DNA from 3 places in the Streptomyces sp. RFCAC02 genome. Region 2 is predicted to be linked to each of the others. Evidence: riboswitches for the same ligand, from Rfam matches in the RefSeq annotation. Region 2 holds a riboswitch; each other region holds the start of a gene.

Region 1 (9,474 bases), 1.6 Mb from region 2:
CGCCTGGAGTGGCTCGCCGCGCGCAAGGACCTCCTCGCCGACGCCGTGGCCGCCCTGGAGGACAGCGCGGTCGGCTCCATGCTGCGCATGGCCGGCGGGGACCCGGACGGCATGCTGGACGAGATCGCGGAGGGCCTGCGGCGCCGCGTCGCCGAGCGCGAGGCCGAACTCGCCGGTCTCCTCGCCGACGACCCGGGCACAGCGGACGGTACGGGTCCCGCGGAGCCGGGCGGCGGCGACGGGCCGGCGCGTTAGGGTCGGCGCATGACCTTCGCACCGCTTCCGTCCACGCCCGCCACCGCCGTTCCCGCCGACGCGCCGCTCCTGGACGTCCGCGAGCCCGACGAGTGGGCCGCAGGCCACGCGGACGGCGCGACGCACGTCCCGATGAGCCAGGTCGTGGCACGCCTGGAGGAGATCACGGGCCTCGCCGCCCGGCACGACGGTCCGCTGTATGTGATCTGCAAGGTCGGCGGGCGTTCCGCGCAGGTCGCGCAGTACCTGGCGCAGCGCGGCCTCGACGTGGTCAACGTCGACGGCGGCATGCTCGCGTGGGAGGCGGCGGGCCGTCCGATGGCGGCGGAGGCGCCCGGCGTCGAGCCGCACGTCCTGTGAGCGTGCCGCGGCAGTCCTCCCCGGAGGCGTCCGCGCGGGAGCGCCTGATCGAGAGCGCCCGCGCGCTGCTGTGGGAGCGCGGTTACGTCGGCACCAGCCCGAAGGCCATCCAGCAGCGCGCCGGCGCGGGCCAGGGCAGCATGTACCACCACTTCCCCGGCAAGCAGGCGCTCGCCCTGGCCGCGATCCGGCGCACGGCCGACGCGCTGCGCGCCGCGGCCGACGAGGCGCTGTCCGCTCCGGGGGCGCCGGCGGAGCGCGTCGCCGGCTACCTGCGCCGTGAGCGCGACGTGCTGCGCGGCTGCCCGATCGGCCGCCTCACGCAGGACCCCGACGTGATGGCCGACCCCGTGCTGCGCGCCCCGGTCGAGGAGACGTTCGCCTGGCTGCGGGAGCGCGTCGCGGCGGTCCTCGCCGAGGACCCGCGGCCCGCGGCCGAGCCCGCCGCTCTGGCGGCCGCCGTCGTCGCCGTCCTGCAAGGGGGTTACGTCCTCGCGCGCGCGGCGGACGATTCCAGGTCATTCGATCTGGCGATTTCCGGCATTCTGTCCCTTTTGGAGGGATCCGGGCGGTAGAACGGACGGCATGACCAGCGTCGTCCCGGACCCCGACCCGCGGTCCATGAAGGCCCGCATGCTCGCCGGCGAGCCCTACCTCGCCGACGACCCCGAGCTGGCCGCGGACGCGGCCCGCGGCCACCGGCTCGCCCGGCGCTTCAACGCCACCGCCGACGACGACCCCGACCGCGTCGCCGTCCTCGCCGAACTCCTCGGCCACCTCGGGGAGGGCGCCTACGTCCGCCCGCCGCTCCAGGTGGACTACGGCATCCACATCTCCATCGGCCCCCGCACGTTCGTCAACTGCGGAGCGGTCCTCCTCGACTGCGCCCCCATCACCATCGGCGCCGACGTCCAGTTCGGTCCGAACGTCCAGCTCCTGACGCCGACCCACCCGCTGGAGGCGGGGCCGCGCCGCGCGAAGTGGGAGGCGGCGCGGCCGATCACCATCGGCGACAACGTGTGGCTCGGCGGGGGTGTCATCGTCTGCCCCGGCGTCACCATCGGCGCGAACACGGTCGTCGGCGCCGGGGCGGTCGTCACCCGGGACCTGCCGGCGGACGTCCTCGCCGTCGGGAACCCGGCCCGGACCGTGCGCGCCCTGGACCCGGGCGGAGCGTAGCGCACGGGTCAGCCCGCGGCCGTCCTGCGGCGTTCGCGCAGCGCGCGGGCCTTCTGGAGATTGCCGCAGCGCTCCATGGAGCACCAGCGGCGGCGGCCGGGCCGTGAGGTGTCCACGAAGACGAGGGAGCACGTGTCCGTGGCGCACTGGCGCACGCGCGCGGCGTGCGGGCCGGTGAGGAGGCCGATGGCGTCCCGCGCGACCGTCCCGATGACCTGGCGGCCCGTCGGGGGAGCGGCCCAGCCGTGCCGTCCGTCCTCGGTCATGCGGGGGACGAGTGCCTCGCGGGCGGCCGCGTTCAGCTCCGCGATGTCGGCGGCGGGGCGCTCCCGTTCCGCGATCACGGCGCCGACCAGCCGCCACAGCGCGTCCCGCAGGCGCCGGGCGGCGGGTACGTCGTCCGGCGCGACGCGCACCGTGCCGGGGCGGAGCGCCAGGCGCGACCTGGCGGCCCAGGCGCCGAGGTCACCCGGTTCGTGCAGTGACTCGTGGCGGGCGGCCTGCGGCCCCGGCCCCCCGGTCAGCAGGAACTCCAGACTCAGCGCGCCCGGGTCGAAGCGGTACCTGGCGCCCTCGGGGGAGCGGAGGACGAACCCCCGTGTCCTGTCGGTCATCCGACCAGTATGCGGGGTTTCGTGATCATGGTCCGGGTCCGCGCCGCCGCCCCGGACTCACCCCAGGGTGTGGCCGCCGTTGACCTTGACGCGTTCACCCGTGATGAAGGAGGCCGCGTCGGACGCCAGGAAGGCGACGGTCGCCGCGATGTCCTCGGGGCGGCCCATCCGGCGCAGCGGCACCTCGGCCGCGTACGAGGCGAGCGACTCGGCGGCCGTGCCCGCGTGCCGCTCGACGGGGACCCAGCCGGGCGCCACCGTGTTGACCGTGATGCCGTCGGGGCCGAGGACCTGCGCCCAGCACTCGGTCAGCGCGTGCTGGGCGGCCTTCGCCGCGACGTACGGGGTCATCTGGGGGAGGGCGCGCTCCAGCACGTCCGAGCCGATCTGGATGATCCGGCCGCCCCCGTGCGCGCGCATGCCGGGCAGCACGGCGCGCATGAGCAGGGTGGGGCTCTTCACGAAGAACGTGAGCTGGTCGAGGTGATCCTGCCAGGTCACCTCCGTGGGGTCGGTGTCCGGCTGCGGCCCGGTGGCGTTGACGACGAGAGTGGTGACGGGCGCGCCGAGCAGCCGTGCCGCGTCCTCGACCAGGGCGGTGACGGCCGTCTCGTCCGTGACGTCGGCGGCGATCGCCTCGGCCGTGCCGCCGGCGGCGCGGATGCCGTCCACGACCCGGCGGGCGCCGTCGGCGCCGGACCGGTAGACGACGGCCGTGGGGTGACCGTCGGCGGCGAGGCGCGCGGCGATGACGGCGCCGAGGCCGCGTGAGGCGCCGGTGACGAGCGCGACCCCGTTCGTACGGGTGGGTGAATCCATGGGATCACCCTACGGGGGCGGCTGCTGGTCGTCGGCGGCCTCGGCGATCCCGGTCACGCGGGCACGCATCGGGCGGCGGCGCAGGGCGTCGAGGGTCTCCTCGATCAGGCGGCTGAGCGGGTACGGCAGTTCGGCGTCCAGCGCCGCCGCCGCGCGGGCGGTGGCGTCCCACTCGGCGTTCAGCTTCGGCAGCAGGGCCTCGGCGCGCGGGGTGAGGCGGACCATGCGGCGGCGGGCGTCCGTCCCCGCGTCGAGGACGACCAGGCCGTCCTTGGCCATCCGGGCGACGGTCTGGCTGGCCGCGGAGTGCGTGACGCCCGTGGCGGCGGCCAGGTCGCGGATCGACAGCGGGCCGCGCGCGGCGATGGCGCGGATCGGCGCGGAGTACCGGATGCGGAAGCCCGTGATGCCCATGTCCGCCTGGACCGCGGCGATGTCGCCGTCGAGGAGTTCGATGAGGTGCCGGAGGCGGGTGCCGAGGTACGCGGGTCCGGTGGGGTCCATGGGGGTATCGTAACAGCGCTGTATTAGTGCTGTCACAACAGGGAGGGATCTCCGCCATGGAAGAGGCGTACGCGTCCGGGATGCTCGACGTGGGCGACGGCAACCAGGTGTACTGGCAGGTCAGCGGCAACCCGGCGGGCAAGCCGGCCGTCGTCGTGCACGGTGGCCCCGGCTCGGGCATGAGCTACCGGGGCGGCCAGGTGTTCGACCCCGAGCTGTACCGGGTGGTGCGGTTCGACCAGCGCGGCTGCGGCCGCAGCACCCCGCACGCCGCCGACCCGGCCACCGACATGCGGCACAACACCACCCACCACCTCATCGCCGACATGGAGCTGCTGCGCGAGCACCTGGGCATCGACCGCTGGCTCCTGTACGGCGGCTCCTGGGGCTCGACCCTGCTGCTCGCCTACGCGGAGGCCCACCCGGAGCGCGTCTCGGAGATCGTCGTCACGGCCGTGACGACGACACGCCGCTCCGAGATCGACTGGCTGTACCGCGGTGTCGGGCGCTTCTTCCCCGAGGCGTGGGACCGCTTCCTGGAGGGCGCGCCGGGCACGCCGCGCGACGGCGACGTCGTCGGGGCCTACGCGCGGCTCCTGGAACACCCCGACCAGGCTGTGCGCGACAAAGCGGTCGCCGACTGGTGCACCTGGGAGGACACGGTCCTCTCGGGCGAGGTGCCCCCCGGCGGAAGCCCGTACGGCGGCCGCCCGGCGCGCGACAGGATCTCGCTCGTGCGCATCTGCGCCCACTACTTCTCGCACGGGGCGTGGCTGGAGGAGGGCCAGCTCATCCGGGACGCGGGACGGCTCGCGGGCATCCCCGGCTTCCTGGTGCACGGCCGGATGGACATGGGCAGTCCGCTGACGACCGCCTGGGAGCTGGTGAAGGCGTGGCCCGACGCCGAACTGCACGTCACGGAGGCGGCCGGCCACCTCGGCAACGAGGAGACGCGCGCCCGTGTCCGTGCGGCGACGGACCGGTTCGCCGCCCGCTGACGCCGCGCCGCGCGTACCCCGAACGCGATGTCCGGCGACCGCCGGTGCCGTGGCTGCTCCCGGCCGAGGATCGAGACATGAACGAACAGATCTTCGCGGGCCGCAAGGCCCTGGTGACCGGCGGCAGCCGGGGGATCGGTGCCGCGGTGGCCCTGCGGCTCGCGGACGGCGGCGCCGACGTCGCCATCACCTACCTGAGGGATGAGGTGAGCGCGGCCGCCGTGACCGGCGCGGTGGAACGTGCCGGGCGGACGGGCGTCGCGCTCCGTGCCGACGCAGCCGACGCGGACGCCGTCGAGGCCGCGGTGGACGCGGCGGCCGAGCGCCTGGGCGGGCTCGACATCCTCGTCAACAACGCCGCGTCCTACCCGATGGGATCCGTCGAGGACATGGGGCGCGCGGAGCTCGACGCGACGCTCGCGGTCAACGTGCGGGCGCCCTACCTGGCCGCCCGCGCGGCGCTGCGGCACATGGGCGACGGCGGCCGGATCGTGACGATCGGCAGCCAGATCGCGGAGCGCTCGACGTTCCCCGGTCTCACGCTCTACGCCCTCAGCAAGGCCGCCCTGACCGGCATGGTGAAGGGCCTCGCCCGCGACCTCGGCCCGCGCGGCATCACCGTCAACCTCGTGCAGCCGGGACCCACCGACACCGATCTCAACCCCGCCGACAGCCCGCTCGCCGAGACCGTCCGCGGCTTCACCGCGCTGGGGCGGTACGCGTCGCCGGACGAGGTGGCGGCGGCGGTGGCGTTCCTCGCGTCGCCCGACGCGTCGTACACGACGGGGGCCGTCCTCACGGCGGACGGCGGGTTCACGGCCTGACACCCCGTCCGTACGCCACGGCGCGGCCGCCCCCGCCCGGGGACGGCCGCGCCGGCGGTGCGTCAGCCGCCGTCGGTCACTCGGCGACCGGCAGGTAGACGCGGTGGCCCGCCTCGGCGAACTCCGCCGACTTCGCCGCCATCCCGGCCGCCGCCTCCGCCTCGCTGCCGGCCGCCGCGCCGGCGAGCGCGTCCCCGTGCTCGCGCCGGATGTCCTGCGAGATCTTCATGCTGCAGAACTTCGGCCCGCACATCGAGCAGAAGTGCGCCGTCTTCGCCGGCTCGGCCGGCAGCGTCTCGTCGTGGAACGCCCGCGCCGTGTCCGGGTCGAGGGCCAGGTTGAACTGGTCCTCCCAGCGGAACTCGAACCGCGCGTCGGACAGCGCGTCGTCCCACTCCCGGGCGCCCGGGTGCCCCTTGGCGAGATCGGCCGCGTGAGCCGCGATCTTGTACGTGATGACGCCGGTCTTCACATCGTCCCGGTCCGGAAGGCCCAGGTGCTCCTTCGGCGTGACGTAGCACAGCATCGCCGTCCCCCACCACGCGATCATCGCCGCGCCGATGCCCGACGTGATGTGGTCGTACGCCGGCGCCACGTCCGTCGTCAGCGGCCCGAGCGTGTAGAACGGCGCCTCGTCGCACACCTCCTGCTGCAGGTCGACGTTCTCCTTGATCAGGTGCATCGGGACGTGGCCCGGCCCCTCGATCATCGTCTGCACGTCGTGCGCCCTGGCGATCCGGTTCAGCTCGCCCAGGGTCCGCAGCTCCGCGAACTGCGCCGCGTCGTTGGCGTCGGCGATCGACCCCGGGCGCAGGCCGTCGCCGAGCGAGAACGTCACGTCGTACGCGCGGAGGATCTCGCACAGCTCGTCGAAGTGCGTGTAGAGGAAGCTCTCCTTGTGGTGTGCCAGGCACCAGGCCGCCATGATCGAGCCGCCGCGCGAGACGATGCCGGTCTTGCGGCGCGCTGTCAGCGGCACGTACCGCAGCAGCACGCCGGCGTGGACCGTCATGTAGTCGACGCCCTGCTCGGCCTGCTCGATCACCGTCTCGCGGTAGACGTCCCAGGTCAGCTCCTCCGCCCGGCCGCCGACCTTCTCCAGCGCCTGATAGATCGGCACCGTGCCCACCGGCACGGGGGAGTTGCGCAGGACCCATTCGCGCGTGGTGTGGATGTCGCGGCCGGTCGAGAGGTCCATGATCGTGTCGGCGCCCCAGCGGGTCGCCCACCGCATCTTCTCGACCTCCTCGTCGATGGAGGAGGTGACAGCTGAGTTGCCGATGTTGGCGTTGACCTTGACCAGGAAGTTCTTGCCGATCACCATCGGCTCGGACTCCGGGTGGTTGACGTTGACCGGCAGCACGGCCCGGCCCGCGGCGATCTCGTCGCGCACGAACTCGGGCGCCAGCTTCTCCCGGATCGCGGCGAATTCCATCTCCGGCGTGATCTCGCCGGCCCGCGCGTACGCGAGCTGGGTGACGGCCGGCCGGCCGTCGGCGCGGCGTTCGGCGATCCAGTCCGCGCGCAGGGCGGGCAGCCCGGCGCGGACGTCCGTCTCGACGGACGGGTCGGTCCAGGGACCCGACGTGTCGTACAGGGTGACGTCGTCTCCGTTGGTGAGGTGCACGCGGCGGACCGGGACCCGCAGGTCGGGGCGTGAACCCGTCACATACCCCTTGTGCGAGCCGAGTGCGGACACGTCGGACGTGCGTGCGTTCTGCGTGGTCATCAGACCCACTCCCTACGCCGGCATTACCCGGTAACAGGTTCGGCGGTCGGCGCGGCTGCAGCGCCCTCTCAGCCCCGTGCCCGGAGCTCCCGCGATGTGCTTGGTCGCACCCCACACGCTAGCCCGCGCCGGGGTGTGCTGACCAGGGTGCCCCCGGGGCTGCGCGATGATCGGGGCGTGAGCCGACTCGACGACGACACCCCGCCCGCGCCCCGCGACCCGGCGGGCACCCCGTCCGGACGCCGGCGCGACCCCGGTGACCGGCCAGGACCGGGACACGATCACGGGCATGCGCACGGGCACGGGCACGGCCCCGCCACGCCCGTATCGGCGCGGCTGCGGCGGGTGATAGCGGCCGTGCTGATCCCCTTCGCCGCCGCGGTCGCCGCAGGGCTGGTGCTCCTGTGGCCCGGCGGCAGCCCCGAACAGCAGGAACACACGGGCGTCGGCTTCGACCAGCAGACGGAGCACGCCCGTGTCGTCGCCGTCACCGAGCACGCCTGCGAGGACCTCGGCGTGCAGGTGCCGCGCGGCTCGGAGGGGCCGTGCGAGGAGGCGACCGTCGAGGTCACCACCGGCCCGCACAGCGGCCGGCAGTTCACCGAGGTGGTGCCGCCCGACGCGACCCTGCGGTACGAGACGGGCCAGGGGGTCATCGTCGCCTACGCGCCCGACGCGCCGGAGGAGCTCCAGTACAGCGTCCGCGACGTCGAGCGGCAGACGCCCATCCTGCTGCTCGCCGGCATCTTCGCGCTCGCGGTGGTCGCGGTGGGGCGGCTGCGCGGCGTCCTGGCGCTGGTCGGACTCGTCGTCAGCTTCGCGGTGCTGACGCTCTTCATCCTGCCCGCGATCCTCCACGGCTCGAATCCCCTGGTCGTCGCGGTCATCGGCGGCTCCGTCATCATGCTCACGACGCTCTACCTGACCCATGGCGTGACCGCGCGGACCTCCGTCGCCGTCCTCGGCACCCTCGTCTCGCTGCTGCTGATCGGCGTGCTCGGGTCGCTGTTCACCGGGTGGGCCCACCTGACGGGGAACACCGACGAGCAGACGGGTCTCGTCCACAGCCTCTATCCGGGCATCGAGGTGCGCGGCCTGCTGCTCGCCGGCATCCTCATCGGGTCCCTCGGCGTCCTGGACGATGTCACGGTCACCCAGACGTCCGCCGTCTGGGAGCTGAAGCAGGCCGACCCCGGCGCGAGCTGGCTCACGCTGTACCGGTCGGCCATGCGCATCGGGCGCGACCACATCGCCTCGGTGGTGAACACCCTGGTGCTGGCCTACGCGGGCGCGGCCCTGCCGCTGCTCCTGCTGTTCACCATCGCGCGGAGCAGCGTGGGGAGCGTGGCGTTCAGCGAGCTGGTGGCCGAGGAGATCGTCCGCACGCTGGTCGGCTCGATCGGCCTCGTGGCGTCGGTTCCGGTGACGACGTGCCTCGCCGCGCTCATGGTCACGGCCGACAAGGCGCCGCCCGCGGCGGCGCCTACCAGCCGCCGCCGGAGGAGGAGGAAGAGGTGAACTTCCGCACCACGAAGATCAGGATCGCGATGAGCGCGGCCGCGAGGAGGATGCGGAAGACGAGCGAGACCACCCAGGTGATCACCGAGATCAGAAGGCTGCCGAAGACGACGAGCAGGATGGCGGGGATGGCGATCCACCGCACCCACCACGGCAGTCGTGTGAAGGCTTCCTTCATGGCCAGGGGCTCCTGTTTCCGAGAACGTGTCGCCGGGACGCGTCTGCCCCGGCTCTTGCGAGCTTAGGCGCGTCAGGGGGGCGACGGGAGGCTCGGCAGCCCCGGTCCGCCCCTGACCGTTCCCTGACGCGACCCTGAGAGAGCGGGCCGGATCAGCCCTCGGGGGGCGAGAACACGACCATGACGCGCAGGTCCTCCGTGATGTGGTGGAAGCGCGCCGGCACCCCGGCGGGGACGAAGACCACGCTGCCCCGGCCCACCGTCGTGGTCTCCTGGCCGACGGTCATGGACGCCCGTCCGCTGACGACGAAGTTCACGACGTCCTGCCGCTGCGGACCCTGGGAGTCCTGTGCGCCCGCGTCCAGGGCGTAGAGCCCGGCGGACATGGTGCGCTCGCGAAGAAAGCGAAGGTAGGCCCCGTCGTTCGCCAGCCGCTCGGCCTCCAGCCGGTCCAGCCGGAATTCCTTCATCGCCCCGTGACCCCTTGCTTCGACCG
Region 2 (9,474 bases):
TCGGTTGCTACGGCAGCCGACCAGGCACGTTCCGCACGGCGCCCCGCCACGGCCCTGTTGCTGCGGCTCGGCGCCCCGCGCGGGCTGCTGCGCCGGTCGGCCATGCTCCGCACCGCGGTTCTGCTGGCCGTGTTCCTGCCCCTGACGTGGCTGGCCGCGCAGATGATCACCCTGCCGACCGGCCGCTGACCGTACGTCACCGGGAGGCTCGCAGAGCGGGGTAGTCGGTGTACCCGGTGGCTCCGCCCACGTACATCAGGTAGGCGTCCCGCACCGGATTGACGGGCGCGCCGGTCCGCAGCCGCCGGACGAGGTCCGGGTTGGCGAGGAACGGGCGGCCGAGCGCGATCAGGTCGGCGCCGGCCGCCCGCAGCCGTTCGGCCGCCGCCCGGCCGCCGTCGTCCGGGATCGCGTCGGGGAGCACCGGGTTGCCGATCAGCGTGCCCGGCCACTGGGCGCGCAGGCGGCCGAAGAGGGGGTCGGCGGAGTCGGACCGGACGATGTGCAGGTACGCGAGTCCCCTGCCGGCGACGGCGTCGAGCAGCGCGGGGTACAGCACGTCGGAGTCGGTCTCCACGATGCCGTTGACCGTGGACCCCGGGGAGACGCGCAGGCCCACGCGCTCGGCGCCGATGGCCGCGGCGACGGCGTCCACGACCTCGACGGTGAGACGGATGCGGCCGGCCGGCGACCCGCCGTAGGCGTCGGTGCGGTGGTTCGTGTTCGCCGCGAGGAACTGGTGGAGCAGGTAGCCGTTGGCGCTGTGCACCTCCACGCCGGCGAAGCCCGCGTCGACGGCCCGGCGGGCCGCAGCGGCGAAGTCCGCAACCGTGTCCCGGATGTCCCCGGCGGTCATCGCGCGCGGGACGACGGCCTCCTTGCGGCCGGTGGGGGTGTGGACGGTCTCCGGGAGCGGGATCGCGGAGGGCGCCACGGGCAGGAGCCCGCTGGTGTCGGGGTGACCCACGCGGCCGCCGTGCTGGATCTGGAGGAATGTCCGCCCGCCCGCTGCGCCGACCGCCCGGGTGACGTGCCGCCAGCCGGCCGCCTGGGCGTCGGTGTGGATGCCGGCCGTGTGCGGATAGGTGCGGCCGACGAGGCTGGGCGTTGCCGCCTCGGCGATGATCAGACCGGCCGTGGCGCGCTGGCTGTAGTAGGTGCTCATGAGGGGCGTGGGAACGCCGTCGGCGTCGGCGCGGTTGCGGGTCATCGGCGCCATCACCAACCGGTTGGGCAGGGTGAGGGGACCCAGGCGCACCGGCTCGAACAGCCGGGCGACGTCGGGCGTGGCGGGGGCGGAGGCGGTCGCGGTTGTCTCGGTCATGGCGGCAGCGTAAGAATTGACATCGGTGTCAAGTTCAAGTCGGAAGGGGGGCGCGGGATGCGGATCGGTGAGCTGGCGCGCCGCGCGGGGGTGAGCGAGCGCTCGCTGCGCTACTACGAGCAGCAGGGGCTGCTGACGTCCGACCGCACCCCCGGCGGACACCGCGAGTACGCCGGGAGCGCGGTCGATCGCGTCGTCCGCATCCAGGAGTTGTACGCCGCCGGACTGTGCAGCGCCAAGATCGCGCAGCTCCTGCCGTGCATGCGGGACGAGGACGGCGGACCGGCGGAGACGGCCGACGCACGGCTGGTCGCCGACCTCACCGCGGAGCGGGCACGCATCGACCGCATGATCCGTGACCTCGTGCGCTCGCGCGACACCCTGGACGAGGTGATCGCGGCGGCGTCGGGACGTGTCACGGACCCGGCCTGAGACGGGGCGCGCCCGGCGGTCGGCACCGTCCCGCGGCCGCCCCGGCCGGCCGACGCGTCACACGGCCGACCGTGCCCCCGCCGCGGGCGTGACCGCCTCGCCGTCCAGCGCGACGACCTCCGCCGGGTCGAACGCCACGCCCACCGCCTCGCCCTCGGCCGGCGCGGCCCGCAGCGGGCAGGCCGCCTCCAGGCGGGGACCCCGCGCGCAGTCGAGGAGCAGCAGCACGTGGTCCCCGCGGAACGTCCGGGCCGCGACGGTGGCGCGCAGCGGCGCGTCGGCGGGCGCCGTGAGCCGTACGCCGGACGGCCGGACCAGCAGCCGCCGGCGGCCGTCCCCCGTACCGGCCGGGACGGGCACCTCGCCCCACTCCGTGGCAGCCGTGCCGTCGCGGACCTCGACGGCGGTGCCGGTGACATTGCGGAAGCCGAGGAAACGCGCCACGAACGCGTCCGCAGGGCGCCGCCAGACCTCCACCGGCGTGCCGGTCTGCGCGACGCGCCCGTCCCGCATGACGACGACCCGGTCGGCCAGCGCGAACGCCTCCGCCTGGTCGTGCGTGACGGCGAGCACGGTCGTCCCGAGGTCACGGAACAACTGCCGCAGCTCGACGACGAGCCGGTCCCGCAGGTCGCGGTCGAGCTGACCGAGCGGCTCGTCCAGCATGAGGAGGCGGGGCCTGGGCGCGAGGGCGCGGGCGAGGGCGACGCGCTGCTGCTCGCCGCCGGACAGCGCGCCGACGGGGCGGCGCGCCGCGTCGGGCAGGCCGACGAGGTCGAGCAGTTCGGCCACGCGGCGCGCCGTCTCCGCGCGCGGCACGCGCCGCATCCGCAGGCCGAACGCGATGTTGCCGCCCACGTCGCGCTGCGGGAACAGCTGGTGGTCCTGGAACATCAGCCCCACCTCGCGCCGGTGCGCGGGTACGCCCGCCTGTTCCTGGCCGGCCAGCCGCACCGCTCCGTCGGCGGCGGGGACGAGCCCGGCGACGGCCCGCAGCAGCGTGGACTTGCCGCTGCCGCTCGGTCCGAGGACGCAGACCGTCTCGTGGTCGGCGACGGTGAGGTCCACGCCGTGGAGCGCCGTGCGGTCGCCGTAGGAGACGGTGAGGCCCGCGAGTTCCAGGAGGGCGGGGGGCATGGGTGCGGCGGTCATGGGGTCTCCGTCTCCGGCGGGCGCAGGCGTTCGAGGACGAGCAGCGTGAGGGTGCAGACGGCCATCAGGACGGTGCTGAGGGCCATGGCCTGTCCGTAGTTGAGGGCGCCCGGGCGGCTGAGGAGGCGGGCCACGGCCACGGGCAGCGTGGGGCTGTCGGCGCGCGCGATGAACACGGTCGCGCCGAACTCGCCGAGCGACACGGCGAACGCGAACCCAGCGGCGACGAGCAGCGCCCGCCGCGCCAGCGGCAGGTCCACCTCCCGCCACACCCGCGCGGGCGAGGCGCCGAGGACGGCGGCGGCCTGCCGCAGCCGGTCGTCCACGGCGCGCAGCACCGGCAGCAGGACGCGTACGACGAACGGGACGCCGACCAGTGCCTGGGCCAGCGGCACGAGCATCCAGGACTGCCGCAGGTCGAGCGGCGGTTCGTCCAGCGTGATGAGGAAGCCGAAGCCCACCGTGACGGCCGAGGTGCCGAGCGGCAGCATCAGCAGCGCGTCGAAGCCGCGCAGCAGTCGCCCCCCACCGCGGCGTGCGAGGGCCGCCGCCGCGAGGCCGCCGATCACCAGGGCGATGACCGTGGCCATGGCGGCGTAGCGCAGGGACGTACCGACCGCGGTCCAGGGTTCGACGGCGAAGGTGCCGCCGTCGGTGGAGAAGAGCGCACGGTAGTTGGCCAGTCCGTAGCCCCCAGTGGGGACGGACAGGGAGCGTTCGACCAGGACGGCGAGCGGGAGGAGCAGCAGCAGCGCGATGACCGTGAGGACGGTCCCCAGCACTGCCCACTGCGCTGCGCCGCGCGGCGGGCGGGCCGTACGGTCCGCGTCCGTCAGGGAGAGGGCCGTCTCGCGGCGGCGGGCCAGGACGGACTGGGTGATGAGCATGGCCGCGACGAGTGCGAGCTGCAGCAGCGTGAGGACAGCAGCGGCGGGCAGGTCGAGGAACTGGGCGGTCTGCCGGTAGATCTCGACCTCCAGCGTGCCGTTGCGCGGTCCGCCGAGGATCTGCACGACGCCGAAGGACGTGAAGGTGAAGAGGAACACCATGGCCGCCGCCGACGCCACGGCCGGGGTCAGGGCGGGCAGGGTCACCCGCAGCCAGGCGGCCCGTGGCGAGGCGCCGAGCACGCGGGCGGCCTCCTCCTGGCGCGGGTCGAGCTGGCCCCACAGCCCGCCGACCGTGCGGACGACGACGGCGAAGTTGAGGCAGGCGTGGGCGAGGAGGATCGCCCACACCGAGTTGTCGAGCCGTACGCCCCACCAGTCGTCGAGCAGCCCGCCCCGGCCCACGAGCGCGAGGAACGCCGCTCCTGTCACGACGGTGGGCAGTACGAACGGCACGGTCACCGCGGCGTGCAGTACGCGCCGCCCCGGGAACCGCAGCCGCGCGAACGCCCACGCCGCCGGCAGCGCGAGCACCAGCGTCAGCACGGTCGAGGCGGCGGCCTGCCAGACGGTGAACCACAGCACCCGCACCGTGTCGCCGTCCCCCAGGATCTCCGCCGCACGGCCGAGCTGCCAGGAACCGTCCTCCCGCAGCCCGCGCCCGACGATCGCCGTCACGGGGTAGGCGAAGAAGACGGCGAGGAAGGCCACAGGCACCGCGAGCAGCGCGGCCCGTACGACTGCGGCGCGTCCGGCCGGCGTCATCCGAGAACCGCGGAGGTCCAGGTGTCGATCCAGCCGTCGCGGCCCTCGGCGATCTCCTCGGGCGCCATGCTGTACGGGTCGTCGACGACCGCTCCGTAACGCGTGAACTCCTCCGGCAGCGCCGCGTCAGGCAGCACCGGGCGCACGAACATCGTGAGCGGCATGTCCTCCTGGAACTCCCGGCCGATCAGGAAGTCGAGGAGCGCGCGGCCGCCCTCGGGGTTCTCCGCGCCGTCCAGCAGGCCGGCGAACTCGATCTGCCGGAAGCACGTTCCCGTCGCGACGCCGGTGGGGGCCTCGTCGGGACGCTCGTCACCGCCGTAGACGACGCCGGCGGGCGGGCTGGACGCGTAGGAGACGACGAGCGGCCGGTCGCCGCCCTGCCCGGCACCGGAGAAGCGCTCGTTGTACGCCTGCTCCCAGCCGTCGACGACCTCCACGCCGTTGTCGGCGAGCCGCTCCCAGTAGTCCGCGAAGCCGTCCTCGCCGAAGGCGGCGACGGTCGCCAGCACGAAGCCGAGGCCGGGCGACGAGGTGGCGGCGTTCTCCACGACGAGGAGGTCGCGGTAGGCGGGGTCGGCCAGGTCCTCCAGGGTGGCGGGCGGTTCGACGCCGTGGTCGGCGAACCAGGCGCGGTCGTAGTTGACGCAGATGTCACCCGTGTCGACGGGGGTGACCCGGTTCTCGTCGTCCAGGCGCAGGTCGGCGGGGACGGCGTCGATCCCGGCCGGCTCGTACGGCGTGAAGACGTCCTCGTCCAGCGCGCGGGACAGCAGCGTGTTGTCGATACCGAAGAGGACGTCGCCCTGGGGGGCGCCCTGCGAGAGCACGGCCTGGTTGACGACGACGCCCGCGTCGCCGCCGCGCACGATGTGCACCGTGTAGCCGCTCTGCCGCTCGAACTCGGCGAGCACGTCGTCGGAGATCGCGAAGGAGTCGTGCGTGACGAGCGTGACGTCCTTCGAACCGCCGTCGCCCTGCTCCCCGGCGTCGTCGCCACCGCAGGCGGTGACCAGGCCGAGGCCGAGGACCAGCCCGGCGGCCCCGAGAGCCGGGCGGGACATCGCGGTGCGCTTCATGATGCTGCCTTCTCCGCGCGGGCGCGCGCAGGCAGGCACGAGAGAGTGATCCGAACTTCCTACCCGGCATGACCCGGGCGAGGTTCGAGGGTCTGCGGCCGATGCCGCACTCTCAGCGCTGCGAGCGCTCCCCTGTCGGAATGTCGTGGACGGTGTGTCCTGATTGTGTACTCGTCACGCAACAATATCAGCCGGACGGGTGCCACCCGAAAGGACGGATCGGGGGCGAAGGTATGTTCGCCTCAGCACATTCGCCCAGCACGTCAGGGATACGCACATGGCACGAGCTTCCGACTGGTCGCCCCTGGGCATGGACTCGGACCCAACTCCTGGCGACCCGGCCGACGTTCGCACTCTCGCAGACGAATTGCAGACGTTCGCCGACGATGTCGGCGAGGCGCTGGGGAAGATCAGGGGCATGGCCGGGGACCGCGCCGTGCAGGACTGGTCGGGGCTGTCGGCCGAGGCGTTCCGCGACGAGTTCGACGGCGTCCCGGACAACCTCACCAAGCTCCAGAACTCCTACGACCTGTGCGCGCAGGCGCTCCACACCTACTGGCCGAAGCTGGAGACCGCGCAGGGCCAGGCCGACCGCGCGCTGGAACGTGCCGTCGCCGCGCAGGCCGACCTCACCGCGGCCCAGGCCGACCTGAACGCCGCCTGGGAGCAGGTCTGGCAGACCAGGGACGAGGTGAACCGTCTGGAGCGTGCGGGCGAACGGACGGACGCCGAGCCGCCGGACGACAGCGAGGTGCGTGCCGCGACGCGCGAGCGGACGGCGGCCGAGACGGCCAGGCACGCGGCGCGCGACCGGGTGGACGACGCGCAGGAACGTCTCACCGCCGCGCGCCGGCTGGCCGAGCAGGCGAAGGAGATGCGCGAGGAGGCGGCCCGGAACGCGGCCCGCGACATCGACGAGGCGTCCGACGCGGGCATCCACAACCGGAAGTGGTGGGAGGACGCCTTCCACTGGGTGTCGGAGAACTGGGACACGATCGTCGACGTCTGCAAGGTGGTCGTCGCCGTCCTCGGCATCGTCGTCATGATCATCGGCGGGCCGCTGGCCTGGGTCGTCCTCGCCGCCGCCCTCGTCGTCCTCGCCGACACACTGATCAAGTACAGCCAGGGCAGGGCAGGCCTCCTCGACGTCGGCTTGGCGCTGCTCGACTGCATCCCCGGCATGAAGGGCATCACCACCCTCGGCGGCCTCGCCCGGGGGCTCAAGGGCGGCCTCGCCGCCGCCCGTACCGGCATGCGCGGCCTGTCGGCCGGCGTGCGTGGCCTCGGCCCCGCGATCCGGCGCGCGGGCCGTGACATCCGCGGCCTGACCTGCCGCACGGACCCGATCGACATGGCGACGGGTGAGGTCGTCCTGTCCGCGACGGACGTCGACCTGCCCGGTGTGCTGCCGCTCGTCCTGCGGCGCCACCACCGCAGCTCGGTCCGTTCGGGTACGTGGTTCGGCCGCTCCTGGGCCTCGACCCTCGACCAGCGGCTCGTGCTCGACGCGGAGGGCGTGCGCCTGTGTGCCGAGGACGGCATGACGCTGTACTACCCGCGCCCGCTGCCGGACGCCCCGGTCATGCCCGTGGAAGGCCCCCGTCACGCCCTGGCCTGGGAGGACGGGCCGGGCAGCCCGCTCACCGTCACGGATCGCGCGACCGGCCACACGCTGCACTTCGCGCCCATCCCCGGCCGCCTGGGCGGCGAACTCCCCCTCACCGCCCTGACCGACCGCAACGGCAACCGGATCAGCGTCACGTACGACGAGCAGGGCGCCCCGACCGGCCTGGTCCACGACGCGGGGTACCACGTCGGCATCACCACGCACGACGGACGCGTCACCGAACTCCGCCTCCTCAGCGCCCCCGACCGGCCCCTCCTGCGCCGCTACGCCTACGACGAGCGCGGCAACCTGGCGGCGGTCCACGACCCCGAGCACGACCGTCCGCTGCGCCTGACGTACGACGGACGCCGCCGGCTCACCGGCTGGACCGACCGCAACGGCATGGTGTACCGATACACCTACGACGAAGCGGGCCGCTGTGTCGCCACGGACGGCACCGGCGGGTTCCTGGCCAGCACCGTCGAGTACGACGAGGCCCACCACCGCACGCTGTTCACGGACTCCCTCGGCCACACCACCGTCTACCAGTTCAACGACTGCTACCAGCTCGTCGCCGAGACCGATCCGCTCGGTGGAACGATGCACCGCACCACGGACCGCTACGACCGCCTCCTGTCGATCACCGATCCTCTCGGCCACACCACCGCCTACTCCTACGACGACAACGGCGACATGACCGGCATGGTGCGCCCGGACGGGGCCGTCCTGAGCGCCGAGTACAACGCGGCCGGGCAGCAGACGCTGGCCGTCGAGGCGGACGGCACGACCTGGCGCCAGGAGTACGACGACCACGGCAACCCGACCGCCCTCACGGACCCGGCGGGACACGTCACGCGCTGGTCCTGGGCGCCTGGCGGCCGGCTGGCGTCCGTCACCGATCCCCTCGGCGGCACCACCCGCACGGAGACCGACGCGGCCGGCCTGACCATGGCCGTGACCGATCCGTCGGGCGGGACGGTGCGCTACGAGCGGGACGCGTTCGGCAGGCCCGTGAGCATCACAGACCCGCTCGGCGCGGTGCACCAGATGGGCTGGACGACGGACGGCTCACCGCTGTGGCACACCGATCCGCACGGCAACCGCGAGACGTGGACCTGGGACGCCGAGGGCAACTGCCTCTCGCACACCGACCCGTCCGGCGCCACGACCCGCTACACGTACGGCCCGTTCGACGTGACCGTGACGGAGACGAAGCCCGGCGGCGCGGTACATCGTTTCACCCACGACACCGAGCTGCGCGTCATCGGGGTGACCGGCCCCGACGGCAGGACATGGACCTACCGGCACGACGCCGCAGGCCGCCTCGTCTCGGAAAACGATTTCGACGGCCGGACCGTCACCTACCGGCACGACGCCGCGGGACGCCTGACCGCCCGCGTCAACGCGCTCGGCCAGACCGTCACCCACCAGCACGACGCGCTCGGCCGGGTCACCGCCAAGGACGTGGACGGCGTCCGCACGGACTTCGCGTTCGACGCCGCGGGCCGGATCGTCCGCGCCACCGGACCCGGCTCGGAGGTCCGCCAGGAGCGCGACGCCCTGGGCCGCGTCACCGCCGAGACCAACGCCGGCTCCAAGGTCACGCAGACGTACGACCCCCTCGGTCGCGTCCTGGCCAGAACCACCCCGTCCGGCCACCGCACTGCCTGGGCCTACGACACGGCCGGCGCCCCCACCGCCATGACCTCCGGCACCCGTACCCTCCGCCTCACCCACGACGCCGCCGGCCGCGAGACCCTCCGCACGCTCGACACGGGCGCCACGATCGCCCACGAGTGGGACGCCCTGGCCCGCCGCACCGGCCAGACGGTCACGGCCGCGGACCGGACCACCCACCGCCGCACCTGGTCGTACGGCGCCGGGCGCGGCCCCGTCACCGTCGGGGACGACATCCTCGGCACGGCCGTCCTCACGGCAGATGCCGAGGGCCGCGTCACCGCTGTGGACGCTCCGGACCGGCACGAGCGGTACGCCTACGACGCGGCCGGCAACCAGACCCACGCCGACTGGTCCACCGCCCACCACGACGACACCGCCGCAGGCCCCCGCGTCCTCGACGGCACGCGCCTGGTGCGCGCCGGTGGGTTCCACTGCACCCACGACGCGGAGGGCCGCATCGTGGAACGGCGCCGCGAGGGCTCTCCGACCGCCTGGCGGTACACCTGGGACGCCGAGGACCGTCTCACCTCCACCACCACACCGGACGGC
Region 3 (9,474 bases), 3.6 Mb from region 2:
CGGAGTGTCGGTCGCTGCTTCGGCCGTGCCGCTCGCGGGTGCCTGCGGTCCGGATTCTGTCCCGGGTGAGGCGAGGCTCCCGCTGGTGTCCCGCGTGTCCACGGGCGCGGGTGCATCGTTTTCCGGTGGGTTGGCGACGGCGTTCTTCGTGGAGCCGATTGCCGGGTCGGGCGGGGTTGTTGTGTCGTTGTTCCCGGTCGCCGTCGTCGGCTGTGCCGTTGTGTCCGCTGCTCGCGGTTCGTCCGCCGGCTGTGTGACCGTGGGGGCGGGTGTATCGATTTCCGCCGGGGCGCCGGTCGTTGCTTCGGCCGTGGTGCTAGCGGGTGCCTGTGCCCGGGGCTCCGCCTGGGCAGGGGCGGGGATCTCGCTGGTGTCCTGCGTGTCCACGGGAGCGGGTGCATCGTTTTCCGGCCGGCTGTCGGTGGCCTTCGTGAGGCCGATTGCCGGGTCGGGCCGGGTTGTTGTGTCGTTGTTCCCGGTCGCGGCCGTGGGCTGCGCCGCGGTGTCCGCCGGTTGTGTGACCGTGGGGGCGGGTGTATCGATTTCCGCCGGGGCGCCGGTCGTTGTCTCGGCCGTGGTGCTCGCGGGTGCCTGTGCCCCGGGCTCCGCGCTGGGAGAGGCGGTGCTCTCACCGACGGCGCGCGTGACCTCAGAGGCGGGTGCATCGTTTTCCGGCGAAGTGTCGGCCGGCGCCTTGGACGGGCCGACCGCCGGCGCGGGCGCGGCAAGTACATGGTCGTCGTCGGTGTCGGCGGACGGCTGTGGCCCGCCCGCCGTCCGCTCGGTCCCCGACGCCGGTGTATCGATGCCCTGCGGGCCGCCGGGCGCACCGTTGTCCCCGGTCCGCGGCCCGTCCGACGCCCGTTCGGTCCCGGGTGCATCGATGTCGCCCGGGCCGTCGGACCCCGCAGCGCCGCCGTGCGGGGGCTCCCCGCCGGCGGTGTCGGCGCCGCCGGGGCGCTGCCCGTCCCCGCGCCGAGGTGCATCGTTTTCCGGCCGGTCGTCGCCGGCCTTCGTGAGGCCGACCGCCGGGGCGGGGGCGGCGAGCACGTGGTCGTCGTCCTCGTCGGCGGCGTGCGGGACGCCGGCGTCCGGCCCCGACCCGTCCGTCGCCGGCCCGGTACCGGACGCGGCGGGTGCATCGTTTTCCCCCGCGGCCCCGGGCCGTTCCCCGTCGGCGCCACCGCCGTCCGGCCCCCGTCCGGCCACGGGTGCATCGTTTTCCCCGCCGGACATCCCCTCCGCCGGGTCGGCGGACGGTGCGTCCTTCGCCAGGTCGACGGCCGGGCGCCGGCGCGTGCCGTCCCCGCCTGCCTCCGCACCCGCGGCGGCCGGGTCCGGAGGCGTCGGGCTGTCCTCCCGCGGCCGGTCGGCCGGAGGCGGCGGTGTCGTCATGCGGTCCCCCCGAGGGTCGAGGCACGGGCCTGGCACTTCCCCCCACCAGGTGCCCGGATGCTATATCAGTGCGTAAACGCCGGTCGTTCGGGATCGAGGTCCGCGACCCCGTCCGCCGGCGACGAGGCCGTCGCGAAGTGCCGGCGCGGGATCCGCCCCGCCCGCCACGCCAGCCGTCCCGCTTCCACCGCGTGCCGCATGGCCTCCGCCATCAGCACCGGACGCTGCGCCCGCGTCACGGCGGAGGCCAGCATCACGCCGTCGCAGCCCAGTTCCATCGCCAGCGCCGCGTCGGACGCCGTGCCCGCGCCCGCGTCCAGAATGACCGGGACACACGCCCGCTCGGTGATGAGCCGGAAGTTGTGCGGGTTGCGGATGCCGAGCCCGGACCCGATCGGCGAGCCGAGCGGCATGATGGCGGCGCAGCCCGCGTCCTCCAGGTGCCGCGCGACCACCGGGTCGTCGTTCGTGTACGGGAGGACGGTGAACCCGTCGTCCACCAGCGTCTCCGCGGCCTCCAGGGTCGCCACCGGGTCGGGCAGCAGCAGCCGTTCGTCGGTGACGACCTCCAGCTTCACGAGGTCCGTCTCCAGCGCCTCGCGGGCCAGCCTGGCCGTGAGCACCGCCTCGCCCGCCGAGTAGCAGCCGGCGGTGTTCGGCAGCGGCCGGATGCCCAGCTCCCGCAGGACCGAGAGCACCGACCCCTGCACGCCCGGGTCCAGCCGGCGCATCGCGACCGTCGTCAGCTCCGTGCCGGACGCCGCCAGCGCGTCCCGCAGGACCGCCAGGCTCGGCGCACCGCCCGTGCCCATGATCAGACGGGACGTCAGGCGCAGCGGGCCGAGGACCAGCGACTCGTCGGCGCCCTCCCCGGGACCGGCGGCACCGGCCGGCGCGGTGACGGACTCGGACACGTGGATCAGCCTCCCTGGACTGCGGTCAGGATCTCGACGCGGTCGCCGTCGCCGAGGGGTGTGCCGGGCCACAGGGCGCGCGGCACCACGGACTCGTTGACGGCGGCGGCGATGCCGGACGGCGCCGCGCTCAGCTCCGCGACCAGCGCGGCGAGCGTCGTGCCGGCCGCGACCGTGCGCCGCTCGCCGTTGACGCGGACCGTCACGCCCGTGGGCGGGACGGCCTCCTGCGGACCGGTGTTCACGCCGGTACCTCCCGGTGGTCGTGGCTGAAGCGTTGTGCGCTGAACGGCCGGGCGTAGTCCGGCAGTTCTCCGGTCGTGAGGGCGACGGCCATGGCCTCGCCGGTGATGGGCGCGAGCAGCACGCCGTTGCGGTGGTGGCCGGTCGCGAGGAAGAGCCCGGGGAGCGCCGTCGGCCCGAGCAGCGGCGCGTTGTCCGGGCTCGTGGGCCGCAGGCCCGCGCATGTCTCGGCGAGCGGCAGTTCCGTGAGCCCCGGCAGCAGTTCGCGGGCGTCGCGCAGGAGCTGGTACACGCCGCCCGCCGTCACGGACGTGTCCCACCCCTGCTCCTCGACGGTCGCCCCGACGACCAGCTCGCCCGAGGCGCGCGGCACCAGGTAGACCTGCTCGCCCCGCACCACGGCGCGCACCGTCCGCGACAGGAACGGCGCCCCGCCGCCCGACGGCATCCGCAGCCGCAGGATCTGGCCCTTCACCGGCCGCACCGGCACCGCCACCGACGGCGGGATCCCGTCGAGACCGGCGCTGCGGCTGCCGCCCGCGAGCACCGTGCGGTCGGCCGCGAGCACCGTGCCGCCGTCGAGCCGTACGCCGGCCGCGCGGTCGCCGCGCACCACGAGGCCGGTGGCCGTGGCGTTCACGAAGGACACCCCGGCACGTTCGCACGCCGTGAGCAGTGCCGCCACCAGCAGCCGCGGGTCGGTCTGGTGGTCGCCGTCGACGCGCAGTCCGCCGCGCACACCGGGCGCCAGCATCGGTTCGAGCCGGCGGCACTCACGGCCCGTCAGCCACTGGGTGTCCAGACCGCACCGCCGCTGCAGCGCGTGCAACTCCCGCAACTGCGCCCGGTCGTCCGCGTCGAGCGCCACCTGGAGCGTGCCGCAGGCCCGGTACGCGATGTCCGTGCCGGTCGCCTCGGCCAGCTCGGCGGCGAACTCCGGATAGCGCCCGGCCGACGCCAGATTGAGGTCGAGCAGCGCCTCCTCGCCGTGGTGCAGCTCGGTGACCGCCGCCAGCATGCCGGCCGCCACCCGCGCCGCGCCGCCGCCGGGCCGCGGATCGACCAGGGCGGTGCGCAGACCGCGCCCGGCGGCGCGCCACGCCGTCACCAGCCCGATCAGGCCGCCGCCGACGACCGCCGCGTCGTACACGGTCCCGTCGCCGTCGCCGCCGTGGGAACGCAGGTCCACGCGACTCCTCCCTTCGCCGGCATGACCCGGATCAGGTTCGTACGGTCGGAGGCCGCCCGCCTCCCTCTCAGCCCGGTGCGCCGGGCTCCCGTGGGTGTCTTGAGTCTGACTCGCCGTTCAGCGTAGTACGCGCTCCCGCCGGGCGCGGACCGCCCCGCTCCGCGGCCGCCGTAGGCCGCCGTAGGGTGGTCGCCGTGATGAAGCGATGAAGCGGCACGTCGTGATCGCGGGCGCCGGGCTCGCCGGCGTCCACACCGCGGCCCAGCTCCGCGAACAGGGCTGGCAGGACGCCATCACCCTGCTCGGCGCGGAGGACCACGCCCCGTACGACCGGCCGCCCCTGTCCAAGGCCGTGCTGCTCGGCACCGCGACCCCCGCCGACCTCGGCCTCGGCGTCGACCTCGACGCCCTCGGCGTCACCCACCTGCCCGGCCGCACCGCCACCGCCCTGCGCCCCGGCGACCGCGTCCTCGACACCGACGCGGGGCCGCTCCCGTACGACCACCTCGTCATCGCGACCGGCGCCATGGCCGTCACCCTGCCCGGCACCGGGGGCACACCGGGCACGCACGTCCTGCGCACGCTGGACGACGCCCGCCGGCTGCGGCCCGTCCTGGAGAGCCGCGGCAGCGTCGTCGCCGTCGGCGCCGGGTGGATCGGCGCCGAGGCGGCCACCGCCGCGGCGGCGGCCGGCAGCCCGGTCACCGTGGTCGAGGCGGCCCCGCACGTCCTGGCCGGCGCGCTGCCGCCCGCCGTCACCGAACCCATGCGCGCCTGGTACGCCGAGGCCGGGGCGACGCTGCTCACCGGCCGCGCCGTGACGGGAGTCCGCGCGGGCGAGGTCGAACTGGCCGACGGCACCGTCATCGGCGCCGACGCCGTCCTCGTCGGCATCGGTTCACGCCCCGCCACCGGCTGGCTCGCCGGCTCCGGCGTCCCCCTCGCGGCGGACGGCTCGGTCGCCGCCGACGCCGCGCTGCGCGCCGGGCCGCCCGGGGTGTGGGCGGTCGGGGACTGCGCGTCGTTCCCGTCGGCGCGGTACGGGCGGCGGCTCCTCGTCCACCACTGGGACAACGCCCTCACCGGTCCGCGCACCGTCGCCGCCGGCATCCTCGGCCGGGCGGCGGCGCACGACCCGGTGCCGTACTTCTGGTCCGAGCAGTTCGGCCGGTACGTCCAGTACGCCGGCCGGCACGGCGACGGTGACGTCCTGCTGCGGCGCGGCGACCCGGACGGCGGCGACCGCGCCTGGAGCGCGCTGTGGCTGCGGCCCGACGGCACGCCGACCGCCGTCCTGGCCGTGGACCGCCCCCGCGACCTGGCGCAGGGACGCCGCCTCGTCGAGCGCGGCACCCCCCTCGACCCGGACCGCGCGGCGGACCCCGCGACGCCCCTGAAGGCGGCCGCCGCGCGCTGAGCGGCGGCGCAGCGCGTCCCCCGCGAGGAGGGCTCCCGCTGACGACTGTCGGTGCGGGATGGCACGCTGGTCGTGTGACCGAGATTGATGCCAAGACCGACGCCCTCGTCCCCGCCTGGCTCACCCTGCCCGACATCGCGGAGTCCCTGGGTGTCGAGGTGACCCGCGTCCGCCAGTTGGTCAAGGAGGGCCAGCTCATCGCCGTCCGCCGTGGCGAGAACCGCGCGCTCCACGTGCCCGCCGCCTTCATCGACGGCGACCGGGTCGTGAAGGGCCTCAGCGGCACCCTCACTCTGCTGCGCGACGACGGGTTCACCGACGAGGAGATGCTGGAGTGGCTCTTCACCCCTGACGACACCCTGCCCGGCACCCCGGCGCAGGCCCTGCGGGAGAATCGCGGGACGGAGGTGAAGCGCCGGGCGCAGGCGCTCGCCGTCTGACCGCCCGACCAGGCCGGCGCGCGGAGGACCGGCACGGTTCCCCGCGCGCCGCCACCCGTACGACCGCGCACCGCAGACCGCACCACCGCCCGCCACAGCACCGCCCGGGGGACCCGCATGCTCGCCGACGCCCGTCTCTACCTGTGCACCGACGCCAGAAAGCGGCAGGGTGACCTGCCGGAGTTCCTCGACGCGGTCCTCGCCGCGGGCGTCGACATCGTGCAGCTCCGCGACAAGGGCATGGAGGCCGCGGAGGAGCTCGACCACCTCGCCGTGTTCGCCGACGCCTGCCGCCGCCACGGCGCGCTCCTCGCCGTGAACGACCGGGCCGACGTCGCCCACGCCGCCCGGCCCGACATCCTGCACCTCGGCCAGGGCGACCTGCCCGTGCCGGCCGCCCGCGCGATCCTCGGCGACGGCGTCCTCATCGGCCGCTCCACCCACACCCCGGCCGAGGTCGACGCCGCCGCGGCGGCGCCCGGCGTCGACTACTTCTGCACCGGCCCCTGCTGGCCCACGCCCACCAAGCCGGGGCGGACGGCGCCCGGCCTGCCGCTCGTGCGGCACGCGGCGGCCCTCGCGCCCGCCAGGCCGTGGTTCGCGATCGGCGGCATCGATGCGGGCAATCTCGACCAGGTCCTCGACGCCGGCGCCCGCCGCGTCGTCGTCGTGCGGGCCATCACCGAGGCCGACGACCCCGGGAGCGCGGCCGCCGCGCTCGCCGCCCGGCTGCGCGAACGCGCCGGCGCCTGATCCCGTACGCCGTCCGGCCTGCGGACAGCACCCGCCGCGGCCCGCTCCGGTCGGTAGCCTGCAAGCATGGCCCTCGGTATCCCCAGCACGGCGGCGGACCGGGCGCGCACCGTGCGTGACCTGCTCGCCACGGGCGCCCGTTCGTATTCGTTCGAGTTCACCCCGCCGAAGACGGAGCAGGGCGAGCGCACCCTGTGGAACGCGATCCGCCGCGTCGAGGCCGTCGCGCCGATGTTCGTGTCCGTGACGTACGGCGCGGGCGGCTCGTCCCGCGAGCGCACCGTCCGGGCGACCGAGCGGATCACCACCGAGACGACGCTCACGCCCGTCGCCCACCTCACCGCCGTCGACCACTCCGTCGCCGAACTGCGCAACATCATCGGCCAGTACGCCGCCGCCGGCATCCGCAACATGCTGGCCCTGCGCGGCGACCCGCCCGGCGACCCGATGGGGGAGTGGACCCCGCACCCCCGGGGCGTCCGGTACGCGGCGGAACTCGTCAGCCTCATCAAGGAGTCGGGCGACTTCTGCGTCGGCGTCGCCGCGTTCCCCGAGATGCACCCGCGGTCCACCGACTGGGAGACCGACGTCCGGCACTTCGTCGCCAAGTGCCGCGCCGGCGCCGACTTCGCGCTCACCCAGATGTTCTTCTACCCCGAGGACTACCTGCGCCTGCGGGACCGGGTGGCCGCGGCCGGCTGCGACGTGCCGATCATCCCGGAGATCATGCCGATCGCGAACGTCCGCCAGATCGAGCGGTTCAAGCAGCTCAGCAACGCCACGTTCCCCCCTGAGTTGGAAAGACGGATCCTCGCCGTCAAGGACGATCCGTTGGCTGTACGCTCGGTCGGGATCGATTTCGCCACGGAGTTGTGCGCGCGGCTGCTGGACGAGGACATCCCCGGACTCCACTTCGTCACGCTCAACACCACGCTCCACTCCACGGCGACGCTGGACGTCTACAGGAATCTCGGTCTGCACACGCGGACGTGAGGCCCGCTGAGAGGGGCGTACATGGGCTGGACGGTCCTCTACATCGCGTTCGGAGTGGTGGCGCTCTGGCTGCTCGGTGAGGTCCTTCTCCAGTACAAGGCGCGGCTGCGCTGGAGACTGCTGGCGTTCTGCGGCTTCCTCCTGGTCGTCGTCGGCGTCGTGATGCCGTCGGTCGCCGTCATCGCCCTGGGCACCGTCGCGTTCGCGACCGGGCAGACGTTCGTCACCCTGTCGTTCCGGCGCGGGTTCTCCACCGGGTGGGCGCTCGGCGGCAAGCCGGGCACCAGCCGCAGGCGGCGCGGCGTCGTCCGCCCCCTCGACCCGGTGCCGGACGACGCCGAGCCCCTGGACGCGACGCCCGCCGAGGGCGTGCCCCGGATCGACGAGGACGGCGCCGGGCAGGGTCCCGCGCCGGAGGGCGACGGCGACCGGGAGCCGGACCGGCCGCAGGACGACACCCCGTACCAGGACCCGTACCTCTCGGCCTACGCCACCGGCGGCGACCCCTGGGCCGACCAGCAGACCCCGTCCTACGCGGCCCCGCAGGACACCGGCGAGACGTACACGGGCTACCCCGCCGACCCGTACCTCGACCAGCAGCCGCAGCACGAGCACGCCGCGCAGGACACCTACGCCACCGGCTACCCGGGCGACTGGAGCGGCCAGGAATCCGGCCAGTGGCAGACGGCCGGCCAGTACGGCGCGTACTACCAGGAGACGCCGCCCGGCGGCGTGTGGGTGCCCCAGCAGCGGGACGACGACGCCGGCGGCTACGGCTATCCGCCCCAGCAGCCGGCGGACGGGCCGGACGGCTACCCGCAGACCCCCGGGTACGAACCGTCCGACCCGGGCCACTACTACGGCAACGAGCACCGCTACTGATCCCCGCGCGGCGCCGCTCCCGTCAGTACGAGCCGCGCCAGTCGGGTCCCTCGACGATCAGCCCGGCCGCCATCGCGCCCGACATCCCGGCGTGGGCCAGCCCGCCGCCCGGGTGGGCGAGCGAGCCCGCGCGGTAGGCGCCGGGCAGGCGGCCGGTGTTGGGGGCCGCGAGGTGGCTGCCGTCCGCCCCGGCGAGGGCCGGCGGCGGGATCAGGCCGCCGGGGACACCGGTGGCCCGTTCCACGTCGGCCGGCGTGTGCGCGTGCTGCCACAGGACGCGGCCGTCCAGTGCGATCCCGGCGCGCCCGGCGGCCTCCAGCAGCCGTCCGGCGAACGCGGCCGCCGTCCCCGGCGCCGTCCAGTCCACGGCGCCCGCGCCCGTGCCGTGCGGCGCGGCGGGCACCGACAGGGTGACGGCCTCGTGGTCCTCGTCGGGGCGTGACGCGGGGTCGTCGGGCCGCAGCACGCGGACCGTGGGGCCGTCGCCCGGGTCCGCGGGATGCAGCAGCGTACGGTGCGGGGTGCCGACCGGGCGCCGGCCCCGAAGGGCGAGGAAGAGGGTGAAACGGCTCGTGCCCTCCTTCGGCAGGCCGCCGAGCCCCGGTGCCGCCCACACCACGTGCTCGGCCTCCAGCGTCCCGCCGCCCTCCACCTCGACACCGCCGGCCCGCCCGTCCCGCGCCAGCACGCGCGTCGCTGCGGCACCGAAGCGGAACTCCACCCCGCGCTCCTCGCACCGCGCCCGCACCGCGTCCGCCAGCGCGCGCATGCCGCCCGACGGGTACCACAGGCCGAAGGTCTGCTCCAGGTACGCCAGGACGGCCGCGCTCGCTGGCGCCCGCCCCGGCTCGCACCCGTACTCCGCCACGGTCCCCGTCAGGAGCGCGGCGAGGCGCGGGTCGCGCAGCTCGGCGGCGGCCAGCCCGGCGAGTGTGGCGGGCACCTTGCGGCGCAGGAGACCCCTGGCGCGCCACGGGTAGGGATCGACGCCGAGCACCGTCGTGGGGGTGCCGGCGGTCAGCGGCTCCTCCACCAGCGGCCGGCGCGTGGCCTCCCAGGTCTCGCGGGCGCGTCCCAGCAGCTCCGCCCATCGCTCACCTGCGCCGGCGCCGAACGCCGCCTCCACCGCCTGCACGGCGCCCCCGCGCGCCGCCGGCAGCCGCACGGCCGTGCCGTCGGCGAACCGGTGCTCCGCCAGCGGATCGACCCGGTGCAGCGGCACGCACTCCGCCAGCTCGCGGCGCCCCG

Evidence for each region. Region 2 has a riboswitch for thiamine pyrophosphate ahead of EMA09_RS22085 (thiamine ABC transporter substrate-binding protein). Riboswitches for the same ligand answer to the same signal wherever they lie in the genome.
Region 1: linked by a shared signal. The riboswitch ahead of thiC (phosphomethylpyrimidine synthase ThiC) and the one ahead of EMA09_RS22085 (thiamine ABC transporter substrate-binding protein) in region 2 are both predicted to bind thiamine pyrophosphate.
Region 3: linked by a shared signal. The riboswitch ahead of thiO (glycine oxidase ThiO) and the one ahead of EMA09_RS22085 (thiamine ABC transporter substrate-binding protein) in region 2 are both predicted to bind thiamine pyrophosphate.

What each region holds. Positions count from the first base shown of each region.
Region 1 covers NZ_SAUH01000001.1:3,160,214-3,169,687, forward strand. Annotated here, with positions in the region: gene EMA09_RS14755 (J domain-containing protein) at 1-255, shown strand, start outside; gene EMA09_RS14760 (rhodanese-like domain-containing protein) at 265-615, shown strand; gene EMA09_RS14765 (TetR/AcrR family transcriptional regulator) at 618-1,190, shown strand; gene EMA09_RS14770 (sugar O-acetyltransferase) at 1,201-1,794, shown strand; gene EMA09_RS14775 (ABATE domain-containing protein) at 1,803-2,408, opposite strand; gene EMA09_RS14780 (SDR family oxidoreductase) at 2,466-3,227, opposite strand; gene EMA09_RS14785 (MarR family transcriptional regulator) at 3,237-3,731, opposite strand; gene pip (prolyl aminopeptidase) at 3,788-4,729, shown strand; gene EMA09_RS14795 (SDR family oxidoreductase) at 4,807-5,553, shown strand; gene thiC (phosphomethylpyrimidine synthase ThiC) at 5,630-7,282, opposite strand; TPP riboswitch at 7,275-7,385, opposite strand; gene EMA09_RS14805 (YibE/F family protein) at 7,619-8,800, shown strand; gene EMA09_RS14810 (DUF5326 family protein) at 8,766-8,978, opposite strand; gene EMA09_RS14815 (cupin domain-containing protein) at 9,131-9,448, opposite strand.
Region 2 covers NZ_SAUH01000001.1:4,744,097-4,753,570, reverse strand. Annotated here, with positions in the region: gene EMA09_RS22110 (hypothetical protein) at 1-189, shown strand, start outside; gene EMA09_RS22105 (alkene reductase) at 197-1,324, opposite strand; gene EMA09_RS22100 (MerR family transcriptional regulator) at 1,382-1,756, shown strand; gene EMA09_RS22095 (ABC transporter ATP-binding protein) at 1,814-2,893, opposite strand; gene EMA09_RS22090 (iron ABC transporter permease) at 2,905-4,560, opposite strand; gene EMA09_RS22085 (thiamine ABC transporter substrate-binding protein) at 4,557-5,639, opposite strand; TPP riboswitch at 5,678-5,783, opposite strand; gene EMA09_RS22080 (DUF6531 domain-containing protein) at 5,917-9,474, shown strand, end outside.
Region 3 covers NZ_SAUH01000001.1:1,145,342-1,154,815, reverse strand. Annotated here, with positions in the region: gene EMA09_RS05200 (thiazole synthase) at 1,461-2,309, opposite strand; gene thiS (sulfur carrier protein ThiS) at 2,315-2,515, opposite strand; gene thiO (glycine oxidase ThiO) at 2,551-3,741, opposite strand; TPP riboswitch at 3,733-3,844, opposite strand; gene EMA09_RS05185 (FAD-dependent oxidoreductase) at 3,947-5,158, shown strand; gene EMA09_RS05180 (Rv2175c family DNA-binding protein) at 5,233-5,598, shown strand; gene thiE (thiamine phosphate synthase) at 5,716-6,351, shown strand; gene metF (methylenetetrahydrofolate reductase [NAD(P)H]) at 6,418-7,344, shown strand; gene EMA09_RS05165 (hypothetical protein) at 7,366-8,226, shown strand; gene EMA09_RS05160 (NAD(P)/FAD-dependent oxidoreductase) at 8,249-9,474, opposite strand, start outside.